4 regions of the Pseudarthrobacter sp. LT1 genome follow, and region 1 is predicted to be linked to each of the others. Evidence: riboswitches for the same ligand, from Rfam matches in the RefSeq annotation. Region 1 holds a riboswitch; each other region holds the start of a gene.
What was found. A riboswitch is a leader RNA that binds a small molecule or an ion and turns the genes downstream of it on or off. The one in region 1 is predicted to bind S-adenosylmethionine.
Positions count from the first base shown of each region.

Region 2: it holds a riboswitch for S-adenosylmethionine, as region 1 does, so the genes downstream of both, VIK36_RS02950 (cobalamin-independent methionine synthase II family protein) here and VIK36_RS19975 (DUF1737 domain-containing protein) in region 1, are expected to answer to the same signal.
Region 3: it holds a riboswitch for S-adenosylmethionine, as region 1 does, so the genes downstream of both, metX (homoserine O-acetyltransferase MetX) here and VIK36_RS19975 (DUF1737 domain-containing protein) in region 1, are expected to answer to the same signal.
Region 4: it holds a riboswitch for S-adenosylmethionine, as region 1 does, so the genes downstream of both, VIK36_RS13825 (aminotransferase class V-fold PLP-dependent enzyme) here and VIK36_RS19975 (DUF1737 domain-containing protein) in region 1, are expected to answer to the same signal.

Region 1 is NZ_CP141830.1:4,241,346-4,246,578, forward strand. It holds gene VIK36_RS19965 (hypothetical protein) at 145-399, shown strand; gene opgC (OpgC domain-containing protein) at 532-3,000, opposite strand; SAM riboswitch class IV at 3,170-3,285, shown strand; gene VIK36_RS19975 (DUF1737 domain-containing protein) at 3,299-3,574, shown strand; gene VIK36_RS19980 (rhodanese-like domain-containing protein) at 3,571-3,981, shown strand; gene VIK36_RS19985 (O-succinylhomoserine sulfhydrylase) at 3,982-5,190, shown strand.
Region 2 is NZ_CP141830.1:600,537-605,769, reverse strand. It holds gene VIK36_RS02960 (adenylosuccinate synthase) at 1-937, opposite strand, end outside; gene VIK36_RS02955 (M14 family zinc carboxypeptidase) at 1,173-2,237, opposite strand; SAM riboswitch class I at 2,456-2,560, shown strand; gene VIK36_RS02950 (cobalamin-independent methionine synthase II family protein) at 2,574-3,782, shown strand; gene VIK36_RS02945 (uracil-DNA glycosylase) at 3,994-4,623, shown strand; gene VIK36_RS02940 (DUF3151 domain-containing protein) at 4,747-5,169, opposite strand; gene fbaA (class II fructose-bisphosphate aldolase) at 5,170-5,233, opposite strand, start outside.
Region 3 is NZ_CP141830.1:1,541,324-1,546,556, forward strand. It holds gene VIK36_RS07220 (bifunctional o-acetylhomoserine/o-acetylserine sulfhydrylase) at 6-1,328, shown strand; SAM riboswitch class IV at 1,431-1,546, shown strand; gene metX (homoserine O-acetyltransferase MetX) at 1,559-2,674, shown strand; gene VIK36_RS07230 (MFS transporter) at 2,854-4,236, shown strand; gene VIK36_RS07235 (alcohol dehydrogenase catalytic domain-containing protein) at 4,241-5,233, shown strand, end outside.
Region 4 is NZ_CP141830.1:2,938,998-2,944,230, forward strand. It holds gene aroA (3-phosphoshikimate 1-carboxyvinyltransferase) at 1-1,351, shown strand, start outside; gene VIK36_RS13815 (ribosome small subunit-dependent GTPase A) at 1,335-2,450, shown strand; gene hisN (histidinol-phosphatase) at 2,495-3,307, shown strand; SAM riboswitch class IV at 3,460-3,573, shown strand; gene VIK36_RS13825 (aminotransferase class V-fold PLP-dependent enzyme) at 3,610-5,028, shown strand; gene VIK36_RS13830 (class I SAM-dependent methyltransferase) at 5,114-5,233, shown strand, end outside.

The DNA.
Region 1 (5,233 bases):
ACATCGTAGACAAGATGAACTCTTCAGCTTTTCGGGACCTCTCAGGAAAGCGACTACATAATCCTTTGCCACCTTGTGCAGGGCATCGAGGTTCGCCGCTGGAGCCTACCGGCGGCACCACGGCACCGAGCGAAGGGACGCCTCATGGCCAATTCGCAGTTTGATCTTTTCCTCCACGAAGCCACCTACGCAGACCACGCCTCCGACACCAACCTGGACCGCGACCGCCTCTACGGGCTGTACACCAGCTGGTGCTTCGTTAACGAACAGCCCACCGGCACCGAGTCCAGTTTCTGGGCTGCCATGAAACACAAAGTCTCGGCCCGCCACAACGGCCTGCGCATGAGAGGGCCTGCTGCTGCGGACTACATCCTCAGCAGCTACCCGCGACTCGTCTAGGCTGTTTACGGGCTTCCAAACGGACCCCAGGACAACCAGCGGCGAACGATGACATGCTGCGGCACTTTTGTGCCGCAGCATTTCATGTCCGGACGCCCCCACCGGCAACCGGAGTCCGCGCCTGGGAGATCCCTAGGTGGGGATGATCCGGAAAAGGAACCTGGTGCGGACCATCACCCACAACAGGCCCAGGACCACGGCGTAGGCAGCGGTGTTGAGGAAAATGCTCTGCTGCTGGAGCGCCGGGATGTTTGTGACGACGGCGATCAGCACCACATGCATGATGAACACATAGAGCGTGGCGCGGCCCAGCGGAATCAGGAACCAGCCCAGGGCCCGCTCCACCGGTTTCCAGTAAGCGCTGAGGAACGCATAGGCGGCCACCACCAGGACCAGGACGTTGAACAGGCGGCCGGGCGCCACGTAGGTCCGGCCGAAGAGTGCGTCATACATGGTCCGGTAGGAGGCGTCCGGCATGAGCGCCAGGCGGACGTCGTAGTTGTTGGCCAGATACGGATTGCCCCAGGACAGGAAGGCCAGCGCAAACGCTGCCACAGTGCAGGCCGCCACCACCCAGGTATGGGCCGACAACCAGGCAACGATGCTGCGGCGGTAGTAGCCAACCACCAGCCCGAGCACAAAAAGCACCTGCCAGACCAGCAGGGGGAACGAGTCCTCAAACTGGGAGGGCAGGATCCTGAACCGGGTCACGGCGCCCACGGCGTACACGGCGAGCGTCGCCAGCAAGACCCAGACGGCCTTGCCGCGGTTCAGCGCCGCAAGGATCAGCGGGCTGGCCAGCAGGAGCACCACGTACAGGCCCATGACGTTGAACTGCCAGGGACCGAACTGCAGCAGCACGATGGCCGGCAGCACCTGCGGCGGCACGGGGAACTGGAACAGCGATGACATGCCGGCATAGAGGTCGTAGGTCCGGCCGGCACCACCGTGTCCCGCCCCGCCGGTCCCCTGGTCCACGAACGTGGTCAGGGCCTCGGTGTGGAAGAACGGGAGCAGGGAAAGAAGGAAGACGCCGATCAGCACGGCCAGCGCAGTCACGTACAGCTTCCCGGCACGGCGGGATGTCAGGTCCACCACCCGGCCGAAGTCCTGCTTGGCTTTGGGCCCGTACACCATGCCGACCACCAGGCCGGAGAACAGCACGAAGAGCTCCGCGCCTGACACGAAGCCCACCGCCTCCTGGGTGAGCAGCTGGAACAGTGAGGCCATGCCCAGGTGATTGACCACCACAAAGACAATGGCCAGTCCGCGCAGCAGGTCCACCCGCGAATCCCTGGTGGAAGGGTCCTGGTAGCTCCAGGACGTGGCGGTGTTGATCCGGCGGGGAACCTGCCACAGGGCCACCAGGAGGATGATCATGGCGGCACCAACGGTCCAGGGGGCGGCGCCGGAAAGCGTGTTGGCCCGCACGAAGGTGCCTGTGGACGCCACATCCGTGACAGGTCCGGTGACCATCGGCGATGCCTTCAGCCTGTCCAGGGCGGCCTTGGCAATATCCGGGCTTCCCGTGAGCAGCCAGCTGATGCTTGCCACGCCGGTATCCCGCGTGCTGGTCCGTTCGTCCCACACCACGGCGGCCGTCCCGGCGAAAGCGGGTGACGTGGCAGTGGCCACCACCTGGTCCCACCAGCCCGTCTTGATGTCCGCCTCGGGTGCCCCACCGGACGCAGGGCTGTAGAAGGCCGAGGTCTGGAGGAGGAATGGCTTTTTGCGTCCCTCGGCGTAGGTGCCGTAGAAGTTTTCGCTGCCGGATGCCGTCAGCATCTCCTGGAGTTCACCGGGACGCGGCGTGGTGTTGACGGCGGCCCCGCCGGAAGTGTCGTCGTGATAGGCGGTCAGGCCCACCCAGTCCACGGCGTCATCGCCGGGGTAATAGGGAGCATAGGCGCTGTCGCTTCCGTTCCAGGCCCCGTCCCCATTCGTATCCAGGAGGGAGAACCCCTCGCTTCCCGGCTCCGGGGCATTCCGGTTCCGTTCAAAGGGGTAGTCCTTGCCCAGGTAGGGCGCCCACACCATGGCGGCCCGGCCGCCGTCGTACTTCTTGAAGGCTGCCGCCACGGCCTGGAAGGCCTGCCGGTACGTGGCCGGCTGCTGGCCCCATGCCACCCAGCCGGTATTCATATCGGGGGCGAACCGGACCAGCAGTTGGCCTTTGAACCCCGACGCCAGGTCGCGCACTTGTGCTGCGAACGCTTCCGCCTCGGCCGTGCCGAGCTGGTCCAGGGGCACCGACGGCTTCACCGTGAGCAGGGCGTGGGCGCCTTTGGCAGCAGTCTGCTGCAGGAAGCCGTCCATGTCGTTCCGCTCCGATTCGCGGTAGGGAATGGTGATGTCATGGCCGAAGACGGCAGGGCTGGCGCCCAGCCGGTCACTGAAGCCCGCAGCCGTATCCTCACCCCACTCGAGGACCGCCCCCAGCCAGGGCTTGCCCTTGTCCGGTGCAGCAGGCGCGGCGTGCGCCGGTCCGGCCGGGACCACCAGGGCCAGGAGGGCGATGATGGCCGCGGCGAAAAAGGCTGCGATGGAACGCGGACGGTTCCGCCGGATGGCGGCGTGGTGGTGCGATACGTGTGCCCGCATGCTGACAAGGACCCCCCGGTACTCATTGCTCTGGATACGGGGCGGCGCCCCCCGGTAAGAACTTTATCGGCCCGCGGGCATTACCCGTGCCGTGTCGCGGACGGCTCAATTACGGAACATGACGACGGCGGCGATGCGGCGGGGCGCGGCAGGTGTTACGTTTTTGGGGAGTAATGAGTACCGGTGCAAAGCCCTGACTTGCCGGTCGGCAACCCTCCCTTTCGCGGCGGGGTGCCTCAGGTGAATACTCGGCATATCGACCGATTCGAGCTGCAAGCGTGAAAGAAGGAGATCCGTCGTGTCCGACGCACCCGCCCCTGACGAAAAACTGTCCTACCGCCTGATTACCGGCGCGGACAACCGTGAATTCTGTGAGCGGATCTCCGCTGCACTCGCCGACGGCTATGTCCTGCACGGCAGCCCGGCGGCAACCTTCAACGGCACCACCGTCATCGTTGCGCAGGCAATCGTCCTTCCGGCCGCCATCGCCTCAGCTGATGCCGCCGTGGCGACCGCCGTGGACCAGCATGATGCCGAATTTGAGGGCGAGTTCGACGGCGAGGGTCACGCATGAGCTACGCCGGAGACCTGACGCCGCAGGAAGCCTGGGCCAAGCTGGAGCAGGGCGCCATCCTGGTGGACGTCCGCACCGAGGGCGAATGGGCCCACATCGGCATCCCGGACACCAAAGCCACGGACAACGATCCCCTGTTCATCCAGTGGACCTTTCCCGGCGGTATCCCCAACCCCGACTTCGTCAAGGACCTGCAGGAGCAGGCGCCGGAGGATCCCCACGCGGAACTGCTGTTCCTGTGCCGTTCCGGCCAGCGGTCCATCGCGGCCGCAACTGCCGCCACCCAGGCCGGCTTCACCGCGTACAGCGTGCTGGAGGGCTTCGAAGGCGAGCCCGACCGCTACGGCGAGCGGACCGTCAATGGCTGGAAGAACCGCGGCCTCCCCACCAACCTCGGAAAGAACTAAGTGGCCTTCAACCCAGACGCCCCCGGCTGGAACCCCGACACCCAGGCAGTCCGCGGAGGCCTGGACCGCTCCAACTTCCAGGAAACATCCGAGGCCATCTTCCTGAACTCCGGGTTCGTCTACGAATCAGCCGCGGCAGCTGAACGCGCCTTCACCGGCGAGGACGAGCGCTTTGTCTACTCCCGCTACGGCAACCCGTCCGTGGCCACCTTCCAGGAACGGCTCAGGCTGCTGGAAGGCGCCGAAGCATGCTTCGCGACGGCGTCGGGCATGTCCGCCGTGTTCACCGCGCTGGGTGCCCTGCTGGCTGCCGGTGACCGGGTGGTGGCCGCCCGGTCACTGTTCGGTTCGTGCTTTGTGATCCTGAATGAGATCCTGCCCCGTTGGGGCGTGGAAACGGTCTTCGTGGACGGGCCGGACCTGGACCAGTGGCGCGAAGCCCTGTCCAAGCCCACCACCGCCGTCTTCTTCGAGTCCCCGTCGAACCCCATGCAGGAGATCGTGGACATCGCAGCCGTCAGTGAACTGGCGCATGCGGCCGGGGCCACCGTGGTGGCGGACAACGTCTTTGCCACTCCCCTGCTGCAGCGCTGCGGGGACCTCGGCGCCGACGTGATCGTCTACTCCGGCACCAAGCACATCGACGGGCAGGGCAGGGTGATGGGTGGTGCCATCCTGGGCACCAAGGAATTCATCGACGGACCGGTGAAGCAGCTGATGCGGCACACCGGCCCCGCGCTTTCCGCTTTCAACGCCTGGGTTCTGACCAAGGGCCTGGAGACCATGGGCCTGCGCGTCAACCACTCCTCGGCGACCGCCCTTCGGCTGGCAGAATGGCTGGAGGAACAGCCGGCGGTGGGCTGGGTGAAGTACCCGCTCCTGAAGTCGCACCCGCAGTACGGGCTGGCGGCAAAGCAGATGAGTGCCGGTGGCACGGTCCTTACCTTCGAGCTCGCTCCTTCCGGCGGACGCACGGGCAAGGAAGCGGCGTTTGCGCTGCTGGACGGGCTGCGGATCATCGATATCTCCAACAACCTCGGTGATGCAAAGTCCCTGATCACGCACCCCGCCACCACTACCCACCGGGCGATGGGCCCGGAGGGGCGGGCCGCCATCGGCCTGAGTGACGGCGTGGTCCGGCTCTCGGTGGGGCTCGAGGACCCGGAGGACCTCCTCCGCGACCTGGAGCAGGCGCTGAAGCAGATCTAGCGGCGGCTGGTCCTGCCTGAGTTTCCAGCAGTATGTGGACCCT
Region 2 (5,233 bases), 1.0 Mb from region 1:
GGACGGCGTCGTACCAGCCGCAGCGGCGCGGGCGACCGGTGTTGACGCCGAATTCGCCGCCGGTCTTCTGCAGGTACATGCCCATCTCATCGAAAAGCTCCGTGGGGAACGGGCCGGCACCAACGCGGGTGGTGTAGGCCTTGATGATGCCGATGGAGCGCGAAATCCGGGTGGGGCCGATGCCGGAACCCACCGAGGCGCCGCCGGCGGTCGGGTTGGAGGACGTCACGAACGGGTAGGTGCCGTGGTCCACGTCCAGGAACGTCGCCTGGCCGCCCTCCATCAGGACTACCTTGCCCTCGTCCAGCGCGGTGTTCAGGACCAGGGTGCTGTCGATGACCAGCGGGCGGAGCCGCTCGGCGAAGGACAGGAAGTACTCCACGATCTCGTCCACCACAACGCTGCGGCGGTTGTAGACCTTGACCAGGAGTTCGTTCTTCTGGCGCAGCGAGCCTTCCACCTTCTGGCGGAGGATGGATTCGTCGAAGACGTCCTGGACGCGGATGCCCAGCCGTGCCACCTTGTCCATGTAGGCGGGGCCAATGCCGCGGCCGGTGGTGCCGATGGCGCGGCTGCCGAGGAAGCGTTCGGTCACCTTGTCCAGCACCTGGTGGTACGGGGCCACCAGGTGGGCGTTGGCGGAGACTCGCAGTTTTGAGGTGTCGGCGCCGCGCGCCTGGAGTCCGTCGATTTCCTGGAAGAGGGCCTCAAGGTTCACCACGCAGCCGTTGCCGATGATGGGAACAGCGTTGGGGCTGAGAATGCCGGCCGGCAGCAGCTTGAGTTCGTACTTTTCACCGCCTACGACGACGGTGTGCCCGGCGTTGTTGCCGCCGTTGGGCTTGACGACGTAGTCAACACGGCCGCCCAGCAGGTCGGTAGCCTTGCCTTTTCCTTCGTCGCCCCACTGGGCTCCTACGATCACAATTGCTGGCATGGGATCCTCCCCCATTCGTTCGGACTGCCCGGGCCGGCCACCAGGTGGCGGGCCCATGCAGCGCCGTTCATGAGAATGCCCCGAACATACCGGCCTTCGCACAGCCGCAGCACGGCGCAGCGAAGCAAGAGTTCCGGGGCTCTTACCACCCAAGTTTAGCCGATAGGGCACTTTGTCCACTGTTTGTGGCCCGCCGCGGCCCTTTCTGCCAAAAGGCCGCGGCGGGCGGTGCCGTCTATTCGTCCTCAGCCTCCCCGGCGGGCCGGGACGTCTGTTCGGCGAGCGTGTTCCAGAAGGAGGTGTCGGCGTCGGCAATGGACCCGTCCGCGATGGCCGCGGCCGTGGAGGTCAGCGTGGTGACGGTCTGCTTGATCAGGTAGCCGTTGCTGCGCTGCCCAAGTGCATAGCCGTCCAGGTAGTGGTCCGACATGCCGCGCATCTCGAAGAGCAGGGTGGCGATGCCGTACTCCACGGAGATGCCGTTGCGGCTGATGGTTTCGGCACTGCCGCCCTGGTACTTGCCCAGGTGTCCCCAGCCGGTGGAGTCGACGTTGTTGAAGACCACCGCGCCGAGCTGCTTGGATTTTTCGACGACGGCGGGGTCGGCGTTGGGGGTGGTGGGGTACAGGATGGAGCCGGATACCAGCTTGCCGTCACGCTCCGCCCGGGTGCCCTGGTGGTGCAGGTCGATCATGTAGTCGATCCGGTATTTGCGCATGACGTTGTTGTGCAGCGCCTGGGTCTCCGGCTGGATCTTGGCCACATGGTCGCGGTTCAGGTCCACGCCCTCGGCGTTGTAGCGGGTGAGGTGGCGGTCCCCCTTGGCAAGGTAATTGTCCAGGGAGAAGTTCACGTCGCCCATGGCGCCGTCCGCATTGAGCATAGGCACCACCAGGATGTTCACACCTTTGAGGATGTCCGCGGATTTGCCGGTCCCCAGGTGCTTGATGAACTCCATGGCGCCCTCGGTGGTGAGCTGCTCGTTGCCATGCTGCTGGGTCAGGTACAGGATGGTGGGCTTGGCCGGGTCCGAAATGTACTTGACCAGGTGGATGTCGCGCCCCTTGACCGTCTGCCCGATGACCTCCAGCTCCATTGCCGGCTGGCGGGCGTCCTGGTCCTTCAGGAACGAAACCATCTGTTCGTACGTGGCGAGCTTGGACGTGGTGATCTGGCCGTTGCCGTCGTAGTTGGGGCCTTCGCCTACCGCGTGCGCCAGCGGGGCGGGTCCTGCGACGACGGCCAGCGCCAGGGCGCCGGAGACGGCAAGGGTCCCGAAATTTGCCAGGGATTTCTTCACAGTGCGTTACCTCTTTCGAGTGCATCGGGGTGCGCCGGCCAGCTCCATCGCGGGCGGCGGTATGTGACCTCAGCCAACCAAGCTTAACGAAACCTGTCAATAACCTGAACAAAAGCTGTAAGCATGCTGTTTTCGGCAGGGAAGCCTCAGACGCGACCGCCGCGACATAAAGCGGAGCAGACTTGCCCCGGGGCAGGCATCTGGATTTATGTGAGAGTGAACCATCCGGAGCGGCCGAGAGACCTGGCTCGATGACGCCGCAGCAACCACGGCCCCGCAGGCTTCCTGCCGGCCGAAGGTGCTACTGCCAGGACCGATGGAAAGGAAGATTCCAGCATGTCCCTGAACACCGACCACATCCGCGTCACCCACGCAGGATCCTTGCCCCGCACCCCGGAACTCATCGCGGCCAATGCCGCCAAGGAAACCGACGGCGTCACCCCTGAGTTCCTGGAACTCCTGGAGGCCTCCGTGGTGGAGGTGGTCCAGCGCCAGAAGGACCTCGGCATCGACATCCCCAACGACGGCGAATACGGGCACACGATGTCCAGTTCCGTGGACTACGGTGCCTGGTGGAACTACTCCTTCGCACGGCTGGGCGGCCTGGAGCCGACGAATGTGGACCGCTGGGCCGATGCGCAGGTGCACCGCTCTTCCCCCGGCAACATCGTCCTGACTTCCTTCCCGGACCGGCGGGACCGGCAGGCGTTCAACGAGGCCTACAACGATCCCTCTTCGGGCATCCTGTCCCACCGCAAGAGCGTCACGCAGCCCAAGATCGCCGGACCCCTGACCTACACGGGCCAGGACCTGGTGGCGTCGGACATCAGGAACCTGAAGACCGGCCTCGCCGCCGCCGGGTTGTCGGACGGCTTCGTAGCGTCCCTCTCCCCCGGCTCCTGCGCCCGCGTGGCCAACGAGTACTACACGTCGGATGAGGAACTCGTCTACGCGTGCGCGGATGCCATGCGGGAGGAATACAAGGCGATCATCGATGCCGGCCTCACCGTGCAGCTCGATGATCCGTCCCTGGCCGAGAGCTGGGACCAGATCAATCCCGAGCCATCCCTGGAGGACTACCTGAAGTTCATCCAGCTGCGCGTCGAGGCCACCAACTGGGCCCTCCGCGACCTGCCCCAGGAACAGATCCGGCTGCACGTCTGCTGGGGTTCCTGGCACGGCCCGCACACCACGGACATCCCGTTCGCCGACATCGTCGGCTCGGTGCTGCAGGTCAACGCCGGCGCATACTCCTTCGAAGCGGCCAACGTCCGGCACGAACACGAATGGCGGGTATGGGAGGACACCAAGCTCCCCGAGGGCAAGGTGATCATCCCGGGCGTCGTCTCGCACGCCACCAACGTGGTGGAACACCCGGACCTGGTGGCAGACCGCATTGTCCGCTTTGCCGACGTCGTGGGCCGCGAGAATGTCATCGCCTCCACCGACTGCGGCCTGGGCGGCCGGGTCCACCCGCAGATCGCCTTCGCCAAGCTGGAGGCCCTCGGCGAGGGCGCCCGCCGGGCCACCAGCCGCCTCTGGTAGCTGCGGGAGGCGAAGCAAAAACCCGCCGGTTCCGTGCCCTGGCTGAATCAGGTGCACGGGACCGGCGTTTCGTTTCCCGGGGCTTGCTAAACTGGGTAAGGCCGACCAGGAATCGGCCCACCCCAATCAACCGCCGCTGATGTGTCGCGCCCCCGCGTGCCCATTTCCGTGGCGGCAGCAACGCCAATCCCCGCAGGAGAACCAGCACTTCATGACAGCCCTGGCACCCGAAACATTCCACGAACAGCTCATGAGCCGCCGCTACGACCCCAGCGTTGCTGCCGTTAACGAGCTGTGTGATTCCCTTCGGGAGACCAAGCCCGGAACCGTGGTCCCCTACGTGGATCCCATGCACGACGTGGAGGAATGCCGCATCATCAGCCTGTTCTCCAACATTGGCGAGGCGGACCCGTCCGGGTTCATCACGGCCGGGGACCAGGATGCCGCGACCCGCATGCTTGGCCTGCAGTGGAAGCTGGGCCTGCGCCCCGAGTTCGTGATGCCGTGGAACGTCCACCCGTGGCACGTCCCCGGTGAGGCCAACGGCAAGTTCACTCCCGACCAGATCCAGGCAGGCCTGAAGCCGCTGCTGAAGTTCCTGGCACTGGTGCCCCGCGCCTCGGTCATCGTGGCGCACGGCACCGAGGCCAACCGCCTGGCCAACCTGCTGCTGAAGACCGAAGTGCCCCTGCTGTGGCGCCGCGGCCTGAAGACCTACAAGGTCCGGTCACTGAGCGGCCGCGCCTTCGCCGGTTCCCCGGCGCGCCAGGAGGAGTACCTCGAGGACATGCGCGCGGCCTACGCCGACGCCATGGCACGCACCGGAATCGCCAAGCCTTAAACGACCGACGGCGGGTGGTCACCTTTCCAGGAAAGGTAACCACCCGCCGTCGTCGTATCCAGGGGCCTCCGCCGCCGAGGGTTCCCTGGCTCAGCGAAGCGAAGCCAGGGAGGCGGTAGGGACTTACTTGCCCTCGATGGCTGCCTTCGCCGTGGGGTCCGAGTCGTTGAGGAACTTTTCGATCCGCTCCGGCTCGTCAGCCTCGCCGATGGCAGACGAAGCCCTGCCCAGGGAGTAGAGGGCCCGCAGGAATCCGCGGTTGGGCTCGTGCTCCCACGGGATGGGCCCGACGCCGCGCCAGCCATTGCGGCGCAGCGAGTCCAGGCCGCGGTGGTAGCCCACCCGGGAGTAGGCGTAGGAGTCGATGACCCGGCCCTCCGCCCACGCCTCTTCGGCGAGCACGGCCCACAGCAGGGAGGACGTGGGGTGCTTGGCCACCAGGTCCAATGCCTCGTGGCCGGCCTCCAGCTGCCCGTACACCTCGGTTTCGGCAGGCAGGAGCGTGGGCTCCGGCCCCATCAGGTTCCGGCGGAACTCGTCCGACATCTAGAAGGTCTTTCCGGCCGAACCGAGCTGCTTGGTGGCTTCCACCACGCGGGCTGCCAGGCCG
Region 3 (5,233 bases), 1.9 Mb from region 1:
TTTGGATGTCCAACGGATGGTCCTTCGAAACCCGCCAGATCCATGCAGGCCAAACGGCGGACAGCGCCACGGGTGCCCGCGCCCTGCCCATCTACCAGACCACGTCATTCGTGTTCCCCAGCGCTGAAAGCGCTGCCAACCGTTTTGCCCTGGCTGAACTTGCGCCCATCTACACCCGCATTGGCAACCCAACCCAGGACGCCGTCGAGCAACGGATTGCCAGCCTCGAAGGAGGCCTGGCCGCGCTGCTGCTGAGCTCCGGGCAGGCCGCGGAAACCTTCGCTGTCCTGAACATCGCCGAGGCAGGCGACCACATCGTGGCCAGCCCCAGCCTTTACGGCGGAACCTACAACCTGTTCGCCCACACGCTGAAGAAGTTCGGCATCTCGGTGACCTTCGTAGCCGATCCGGACAACCTGGACCAGTGGCGCGATGCCGTCCAGCCCAACACCAAGCTCTTCTTCGGTGAAGTGGTCTCCAACCCGCGCCAGGACGTCCTGGACATCGAGGGCATCTCCCAGGTGGCCCACCAGGCGGGCGTGCCCCTGATCGTGGACAACACCCTTTCAACCCCCTACCTGATCCGCCCGCTGGAGTGGGGAGCAGACATTGTGATCCACTCGGCCACCAAATACCTTGGCGGCCACGGCTCCGCCATCGCCGGTGTCATCGTCGATTCCGGCAAGTTCGATTTCGGCAAGGATCCGGAACGGTTCCCCGGCTTCAACACCCCGGACCCGACGTACAACGGCCTGGTCTACGCACGCGACCTCGGTGAAGGCGGCGCGCTCGGCGCCAACCTCTCCTACATCCTCAAAGCCCGGGTGCAGTTGCTGCGCGACCTGGGCTCGGCCGTCTCGCCCTTCAACGCGTTCCTGATTTCCCAGGGCCTGGAGACGTTGAGCCTGCGGGTGGAGCGCCACGTTGCGAACGCCACGGAAGTGGCGCGCTGGCTGGAGGCAAGGGACGACGTCGAATCCGTCGCCTACGCGGGGCTTCCCTCCAGCCCCTGGTACGAGCGTGGCCGCAAGTACGGACCCAAGGGGACGGGCGCCGTCGTGGCCTTCAACCTGGCCGGCGGGGCAGAGGCGGGCAAGCGCTTCGTCGACGCCCTGGAGCTGCATTCCCACGTGGCCAACATCGGCGACGTCCGCTCCCTGGTCATCCACCCGGCGTCGACCACGCACAGCCAGCTTTCGCCGGAGCAGCAGGTTGTAGCCGGCGTTCACCCGGGCCTGGTCCGGCTTTCCGTCGGCCTGGAGCACATCGACGACATCCTCGCCGACCTGGAGGCAGGCTTCCGGGCCGCCAAGGGCGCCAACCAGTAGCCCCAAACACGAGGACGCAGCATGTGCCGGCCGGCAAGCCGGGAAGTCACAACCAGTCATACTCTTGGCCTGGAGTGGGGGGTGTTTCGTACACTCGAACCAGGTCATGAGTGCCAGTGACAGCCCCGGCTTGCTGGCCGGCAACCCTCCATCCGCGGTGGGGTGCCCCGGGTGAGGACCTGGCCTGCCGGTCAGACGACGGCAGGCAAGCGCGTAGAAGAGGTCTTGCCATGACGGTTACCGTCGCCCGAACCACCATTCCCGAACATGGAATTGTCCGTTACGCCTCCATCGGGGGACTGGAACTCGAGGCCGGGGGATACCTCCCGGATGTCACCCTGGCCTATGAAACCTGGGGGACGCTCAACGCGGACGCCAGCAACGCCATCCTGATCGAGCACGCGCTGACCGGCAGCACCCACGTGACCCGCGGCGACACCGACGAAGAAGGCTGGTGGGAACAGCTGGCCGGCCCCGGCGCTCCCGTGGACACGGACCGCTTCTTCGTGGTGTCCATCAACATTGTCGGTGGCTGCTACGGATCCACCGGCCCGTCATCCCTCGCGCCTGACGGAAAGCCCTGGGGCTCCAGGTTTCCCCTCGTCACGCTGCGCGACAGCACTGTTGCTGAAGCCAGGCTGGCGGACCAGCTGGGCATCAAGAGCTGGTTCGCCGTCCTTGGCGGGTCGATGGGTGGCGCCCGCGCCCTGGAATGGGCGGTGACGTACCCGGAGAGGGTGCAGCGCTGCGCCGTGATCTCCGTGGGAGCCGCCAGCACTGCCGAACAGATTGCTTTCGCGCAGGCCCAGACGCTGGCCATCCGGCAGGACCCCAACTTCAACGGCGGGGACTACTACGGCGGTCCGTGTCCGGAAGACGGGCTGGCACTTGCCCGGCGCATCGCCCACATCACCTACCGGTCGGCCGCGGAACTGGAAGGCCGCTTTGGCCGGGCATCCCAGGCTCCCGAATCGCCCCTGCAGGGGGAAATTCTCGCCTCCCGCGGCCGCTACCAGGTGGAAAGCTACCTGGACCACCAAGGGAACAAGCTGGTGAAGCGCTTCGATGCCAACAGCTATATCGCCCTGACCGAGGCGCTGATGAGCCACGATGTGTGCCGGGGGCGGGGAACTTTGGCCGAAGCCCTGGCCACCTCCACGGCACGGTTCTTCGTGGCCGCGGTGGACTCGGACAGGCTGTACTTCCCATCGCAGTCCCACGAACTGGCCCAGGCCCTGCCCGGCGACGTGGACGTCCATGTCATCCAGGCGCCGATCGGGCACGACGGGTTCCTCACCGAGATCGGGCAGTTGGGCGGCCGGCTGCGGAGCAGCTTCCTGGTCTAGGCGCCGCCTGGCGCACAGCCGGTAATGTGCATTCCTGCAGATGCCTTCTGCACTAATCGGCGTTGAGGTTGCACCGCAGGCAGACCATACTCATCGAATCCGGCTTTCGTGGTGTGCATCACACCCGTCTGCCATTGACTGGTCCCCGTGGTGTCGACGACGACGCCGAAGGAGTTCGAATGAGTACGGAAAGCTCCGCCGCAAGGCGTACAGAGGAAACCGACGTCAAGGCCTCAGGCCTTAAGAAAGTGGTGACGGCTTCCATGGCCGGCACCGTCGTGGAATGGTATGAATTCTTCCTCTACGCATCGGCCGCCACCCTGGTTTTCGGGAAGGCCTTCTTCCCCAACGCCGGGACGGAACTGGACGGCATCATCGCCGCCTTCCTCACCTACGCCGTCGGTTTCGTCGCACGCCCCATCGGCGGCATCGTCTTTGGCCACTTCGGCGATAAGTTCGGCCGCAAGCAGCTGCTGCAGCTGAGCATCATCCTGGTGGGCGTCTCCACCTTCCTGATGGGCTGCCTGCCCACCTTCGGACAGATCGGCTACTGGGCCCCCACGCTGCTGGTCTTCCTGCGGTTCGCCCAGGGCTTTGCCGTGGGCGGGGAGTGGGGCGGCGCCGTCCTCCTCGTCGCAGAGCACAGCCCCAGCAAGTCACGCGGTTTCTGGGCCAGCTGGCCGCAATCGGCAGTGCCGCTCGGCAACCTGCTGGCCACGGCCGTGCTGTTCGTCCTCTCCTCCACGCTGACGCAGGAGGCGTTCCTGGGCTGGGGCTGGCGCGTGGCGTTCTGGCTCTCCGCCGTGATCGTCCTGATCGGCTACTACATCCGCACCAAGGTCAACGACGCCCCCATCTTCCTGGAGGCCCGCAAAGAGGTGGAGGCGGGCCACAAGGGTTACGGCGTGGCCGAGGTGTTCCGGCGCTACCCGCGGGGGGTCTTCACCGCCATGGGCCTGCGCTTCGCGGAAAACATCCTGTACTACCTGGTGGTCACGTTCTCCATCACCTACCTTAAGACCGTGGTGCAGGCTGACACCACGCGGATCCTGCTGCTGCTGCTCCTTGCGCACGCCGTCCACTTCGCGGTGGTTCCCATGGTGGGCAAGCTGTCGGACCGCTTCGGCCGCAAGCCCGTCTACATGGCCGGCGCCATCATGGGTGCCACCTGGGGTTTCTTTGCCTTCCCCATGATGGACACCAAGAACGATGTCATCATCCTGGCGGCCATCATGATCGGCCTGGTGTTCCACGCCTTCATGTATGCCGGGCAGCCCGCCATCATGGCGGAAATGTTCCCCACCCGGATGCGGTACTCCGGTGTCTCCCTGGGGTACCAGGTGACGTCCATCGTGGCGGGCTCGCTGGCGCCGATCATCGCAGCCTCCCTGCTGGGAACGTACAAGTCCTCCGTCCCGGTGGCGGTGTACCTGCTCATCGCATGTGCCATCACCGCCGTCGCGGTCTTCTTCCTGAAGGAAACCCGGGGCATCTCGCTGCACGACGTTGACGCGGCCGACGCCAAGGGCACGGCAGACCTGCTCGCTGCCAGCAAGAAGTAGGCCCATGAAAGCCGCCGTCCTCTATTCCACCGTTCCCGCCCCGGCCGGCGCCGAGGGCAAACAGAGCTACGCCGAGTCCCGGCCCCTGCTGGTGCAGGAGCTGGATCAGCCGGAGCCGCGCGCCGGTGAGCTCGGAGTTTCCATCACCTACTCGAGCCTGTGCCATTCGGACCTTTCCGTGGTGGACGGGTCGCGCGTCCGGCCCCTTCCCATGGCCCTGGGACACGAGGCCGTGGGGCGGGTGGTGTCCGTTGGCGACGGCGTCTCCGACGTGTCCGTGGGCGACCATGTGGTTCTGGTCTTCGTGCCCAGCTGCGGCCAGTGCCGGGCCTGCCTTTCCGGCAGGCCCGCGCTCTGCCACAGGGCAGCTGAGGTGAATGGATCCGGAGACCTGCTCCATGGTCCGGCACTCTTGCGGACGCCCGCGGGGGAGCGGATCAACCACCACCTGGGCGTTTCCGCCTTCGCTGATTACGCTGTGGTAGCGCGGGAATCAGTGGTGGTGATTGACGACGACGTCCCGGACACCGTCGCGGCGATGTTTGGTTGCGCCGTGCTCACCGGAATGGGATCGGTGTTCAACACCGCCGGAGTCGGCCCAGGCCAGTCCGTGGCAGTCTTCGGCCTGGGAGCGGTGGGCCTTTCCGCCGTGATGGCAGCCCGCCTCGCCGGGGCCGCCAGTGTGATCGCCATCGATCCCAACCGGGGGAAGCACCAGCTGGCCCGCGACGCCGGGGCCACCGCGGTGGGGACGCCGGAGGACGCGGGGCGGTTGATTGAGGAAGCAGCCGGTGACGGCGTTGACGTCGCCATCGAGGCGGTGGGCTCGGCCGGTGTGATCGCGTCCTGCCTGGAGCGGGTCACCAGGGGTGGCGCCGTGGTCTCCGTGGGCCTGCCCCACCCGTCCGCGGAGTTGACGGTACCGGCCCTGCAGTTCGCCGGCGCCGGCAAGCGGCTGCTGGGCTCCTACATGGGTGACGCCGTTCCAGCGCGGGAC
Region 4 (5,233 bases), 1.3 Mb from region 1:
ACCCGTCCAGCACTGGGCCGCACCTTTCGCAGCCCGGCCCGTCAATGCCACCGTAACCGTCCCCGGCTCGAAGTCCCTGACCAACAGGTACCTGGTCCTCGCGGCCCTCGCGGACGGACCGTCCCGGCTCCGGGCCCCCCTGCACTCCAGGGACTCCGCGCTCATGATCGAGGCGCTCAGGCAGCTCGGCGCCACCATCACCGAAGTGCCCGGGGACGGCTCCTTTGGACCTGACCTGGAGGTTGTTCCGCTCCCGGCGGCAGCCGCGCCGTCCGCCACCAGGATCGACTGTGGGCTTGCCGGCACCGTCATGCGGTTCGTCCCGCCGCTCGCGGCGCTCCGTAACGGAGCCAGCGTGTTCGACGGCGATCCGCATGCCCGGAAGCGTCCCATGGGGACCATCATCGAAGCCCTCAAAGCCCTGGGCGTGGCCGTTTCCGCCGAAGACGGCAGCGCCCCGTCGTCGCTCCCGTTCGTGGTGCAGGGCACCGGCGCCGTCCGCGGCGGCCACCTGGTGATCGATGCCAGCGCCTCCTCCCAGTTCGTTTCCGCGCTCCTGCTGGTGGGCGCCAGGTTCGACGAAGGCCTGCACCTGGAACACGTGGGGAAGCCCGTCCCCAGCCTTGACCACATCAACATGACGGTGGCTGTCCTGCGGGGCGCAGGCGTGTCCGTGGACGACTCCGTCCCCAACCACTGGGTGGTGGCGCCGGGCCCGATCCGGGCCTTCGACCAGCGGATCGAACAGGACCTCTCCAATGCCGGGCCGTTCCTGGCAGCGGCCTTGGCCACGCGGGGCACGGTCCGGATCCCGAACTGGCCCACGGAAACCCAGCAGGTGGGCGACCTGTGGCGCAATATCCTGGCAAGCATGGGTGCCACCGTCACCCTGGAAGACGGCCTCCTCACCGTCACCGGCGGCCCGGAGATCAAGGGCGGCGACTTCGCGGACACCAGCGAACTGGCCCCCACGGTGGCGGCGCTCTGTGCCCTGGCCACCGGCCCATCCCGGCTTACCGGGATCGCACACCTCCGCGGCCACGAAACAGACCGGCTTGCCGCCCTGGTGGCGGAAATCAACCGGCTCGGCGGTGACGCCGAGGAGACCGACGACGGACTGGTGATCCGCCCCGCACGGCTGCACGCCGGCGTCGTCCACAGCTATGCCGACCACCGCATGGCCACCGCGGGGGCAATCCTGGGACTAGCCGTGGACGGCGTCCAGGTGGAGGACATCGCCACCACAGCCAAGACCATGCCCGACTTCCCGCAGCTCTGGGCAAGCATGCTGGCCCAGGATGCGGCCGGGGCGCCGGGGCCGGAAGGGCGCGGCAGTGGCGCGGAGCACTGATTCCTGGGACGAATCAGACGTCCGGATCCGCCCCAGCAAGAAAGGTTCCCGGCCCCGGACCAAGGACCGGCCCAGCCATGACGATGCCGTGACCGGTCGGATCATCACGGTGGACCGCGGACGGTACACGGCAGTGGTGGGCGAAGACTCGGACAACGAGCGCGTTGTCATCGCAGCGCGCGCCCGCGAACTGCGCCGCTCGCCCGTGGTGGCCGGCGACTTCGTCTCGCTCGTGGGGGACGTGTCCGGGGCCCCGGACACGCTTGCCCGACTGGTAAAGATCCAGGACCGCCATACCCTCCTGCGCCGCAGCGCCGACGACACCGACCCCGTTGAGCGGGCCGTCGTGGCCAACGCCGACCAACTGGTGATTGTGGTGGCGGCCGCCAACCCGGAGCCGCGAACCGGGTTCATCGATCGCGCCCTGGTGGCTGCCTACGACGCCGGAATCGAGCCGATCCTGCTGGTCACCAAGGCCGACGTCAAGGATCCTGCGGAGTTGCTGTCCAACTACACCCATCTGGACTTCCCAGTGATCATCAGCCGGACTGCGGATGCTCGAGCCTCGGGGATCGACGCAAGGTCCGACGACGGCCTCTCGGCAAGGCTGGACAGCGCTGCGGTCGCCGCCCTGCGCGACCACCTCGACGGCAAGGTCACCGTAATGCTGGGGCACTCCGGCGTGGGCAAGTCCACCATGGTGAACGCGCTGACCGGTGCCGAGCGGGCCACAGGTGGAGTAAACGCGGTCACCGGGCGCGGCCGCCACACGTCGTCGTCAGCCCTGGCCCTGCGCCTGGCAGACGCGCCGGCCGGCAGCTGGATCATTGATACCCCCGGCATCCGTTCCTTCGGACTGGCACACGTGGACCCGGACCGGATCCTGCGCTCTTTTCCCGACCTCTCCCCCGGCATCGAAAACTGTGAACGCGGCTGCAAGCACACTGTAAACGCGGTGAACTGCGGCCTGGACGACTGGGTGGCAGGCGGGCACGCAGGTCCCACCGGCCCGGCACGCCTGGCATCGCTCCGGCGGCTGCTCGGCGCTGACCCCCGCATGGAAGCACAGGAAACCAAAGAGCTCGGCAGCGTCAACTGACGCGTTCTCCCGGCAGAAACGTCCGCAGACGGTAGTTTGTAACCATGATCCAACCCGCTTCGAGCTACAACGATGACCTGCGCCTGGCCCATGTCCTGGCCGACTCCGTGGATGACCAGACCATGGGCCGCTTCAAGGCCCTGGACCTCCACGTTGAGACCAAGCCGGACCTGACGCCCGTCACCGACGCCGACAAGGCAGCCGAGGAGGCCATCCGCGGCCAGCTCTCCCGCTCGCGGCCACGCGATGCCGTCCTGGGCGAGGAATTCGGCAGCACCGGGCACGGTTCACGGCGCTGGATCATCGATCCCATTGACGGGACGAAAAACTTTGTCCGGGGCGTCCCGGTCTGGGCCACGCTGATCGCCCTGGTGGACGAAGGCGAGCCCGTGGTGGGCGTGGTCAGCGCCCCGGCCCTCGGCAAGCGCTGGTGGGCGGCAAAGGGCATGGGCGCGTACATGGGCCGGTCCCTGGCAGCTGCTACCCGGCTGCGGGTCTCGAACGTGTCCAGCCTCTCCGACGCCTCCCTCTCCTACTCCAGCCTGACCGGCTGGAAGGAACGCGGAAACCTCGACGAATTCCTTGGGCTGACCGAGGACGTCTGGCGGACCCGGGCCTACGGTGATTTCTGGTCGTACTGCATGGTGGCAGAGGGCTCCGTGGACATCGCCTGCGAACCGGAGCTCAACCTCTACGACATGGCTGCGCTGGTGCCGATCGTCGTTGAGGCGGGCGGCCGGTTCACCTCCCTCGAAGGCGAGGACGGACCGTTCGGCGGGAACGCGCTGGCCACCAACTCGATCCTGCACTCAGAGGTGCTGCACCGCCTCAACCCGTATTTGGACGACCTGCTGTAACTGCCACGATTTGCCCCCTTAAACGAACATTGCGACGCAGGACACCTCCAGACGGGGGTGTCCGGCGTCGTTTATTCGATATTGCGTAATAAAGCCCTTAACAATTGCCGCGGCTTCAATCCTGGCCGCCCCATGTCCTACGCTTTTATGCAGGTCACGAGTGCCAGCGCAAAACCCCGGTTTGCTGGCCGGCAACCCTCCATTCGCGGCGGGGTGCCCCGGGTGACGACCAGGCCGGTCCGGAGTGGATGCGGCAAGCGCGGATTCCCTATGCCGGAGTCCTGTATTCAAGTGAGGTCTCTGTGACAACTGCCACCGTCTCCCCCCAACCCGCCATTGCCGAAGGCCGCATTGCCGGCGATCGCCACGCCGTTGCCGGCCGTCCCCTTGCTGCCGTCACGGGCGCCGAAATCCAGGCACCGCTGATTTCCGGCGGCCACATCCGGTACGCGAACCTTGACTACGGCGCATCCGCTCCGGCGCTCTCCGTGGTCTCCGCCTACCTGAACGAGATCCTGCCCTACTACGCGAGCGTCCACCGGGGGGCCGGCTACGCGTCCCAGATCAGCACGTCCGTTTACGAGAACGCACGCAGCATTGTCCGGGACTTCGTGGGCGGCCGGCCGGACGATTCGGTCATCTTCACCCGCAACACCACCGATTCGCTGAACCTCCTGGCCGGCTGCCTGCCTGCCACCAACGGCCGGCATGACGGCGAAGTCCTCTACCTGGACATCGAACACCATGCCAACCTCCTGCCGTGGCAGGGGGTTCCGCACCGCAGCATCGTTGCCGCCGACACGGTGGCGGGCACCCTGGACGCCGTCCGGACCGAACTGGAGCAGGGCGGAGTCAGCCTGCTGGCGGTCACCGGCGCCTCCAACGTCACCGGCGAGATTCTTCCCATCCGGGCCCTGGCCGCGCTGGCCCACCAGCACGGTGCCCGGATCGTGGTGGACGCGGCCCAGCTCGCTCCGCACCGCCGGGTGGACATCAGCGCGGACGGCGTCGACTACCTCGCCTTTTCCGGCCACAAGCTGTACGCGCCGTTCGGCGCGGGTGTCCTGGTGGGACGTCCCGACTGGCTGGACACCGGCGTCCCGCACCTCGCCGGCGGCGGGGCGGTCAAGGAAGCACGGCTCGACGGCGTCAGCTGGGCCACCGGGCCGGCCCGCCATGAGGGGGGCTCGCCGAACGTCCTCGGCGCCGCCACCCTGGCCCGCGCCACCCAGGTCATCGCCGAACTCGACCAGGACCGGTGGCATGCCCACGAGTCAGCGATCAGGTCTTTCCTGGTGGAGGGCCTGCAGGACATCGACGGCGTCACCGTCCACCAGATCTTCAAGGACACCAACCCGGAAACGGACACCATCGGCGTGGTCAACTTCTCGGTCGAGGGCTACGACGCAGGGCTGGTGGCCGCCTACCTTTCCGCAGAGCACGGGGTGGGCCTGCGCGACGGACGCTTCTGCGCCCACCCCCTGCTGAAGCGCCTGGGCCTGCCGTCCGGTTCCCTCCGGGCAAGTTTCGGCGTGGGTTCGCGGCTGGAGGACGCCGAACGCCTCCTCACCGGCATCCGGACACTGCGCAGCAACGGACTGGGATGGGACTACGTGGTGGACGCGGGCCGCTGGGTGCCCGCCAACGATTTCCGCACCTACCCGCACTGGGCGCCCAACACTCCCGGGACGGCCGGCGCAGCCCCCTGCCTCGACGACTGAGCGGCGGGGCGGCGACTGCCTGCTGATGCCGGGCATGCGGTAAATTCGAAGGACATCCGCAGGCAGCACCAGAAGGAGGCCACGCGTGGTTCGGGGTGGCCCCAGGCTTGATCACGGCCGGCGCACGGAGCTCGGGCAGAGCTTCCAGGACGGCGGCCGCCACTACCAGCGCGTCCGGCCCGGCTACCCTGCGGAATCTGCACGG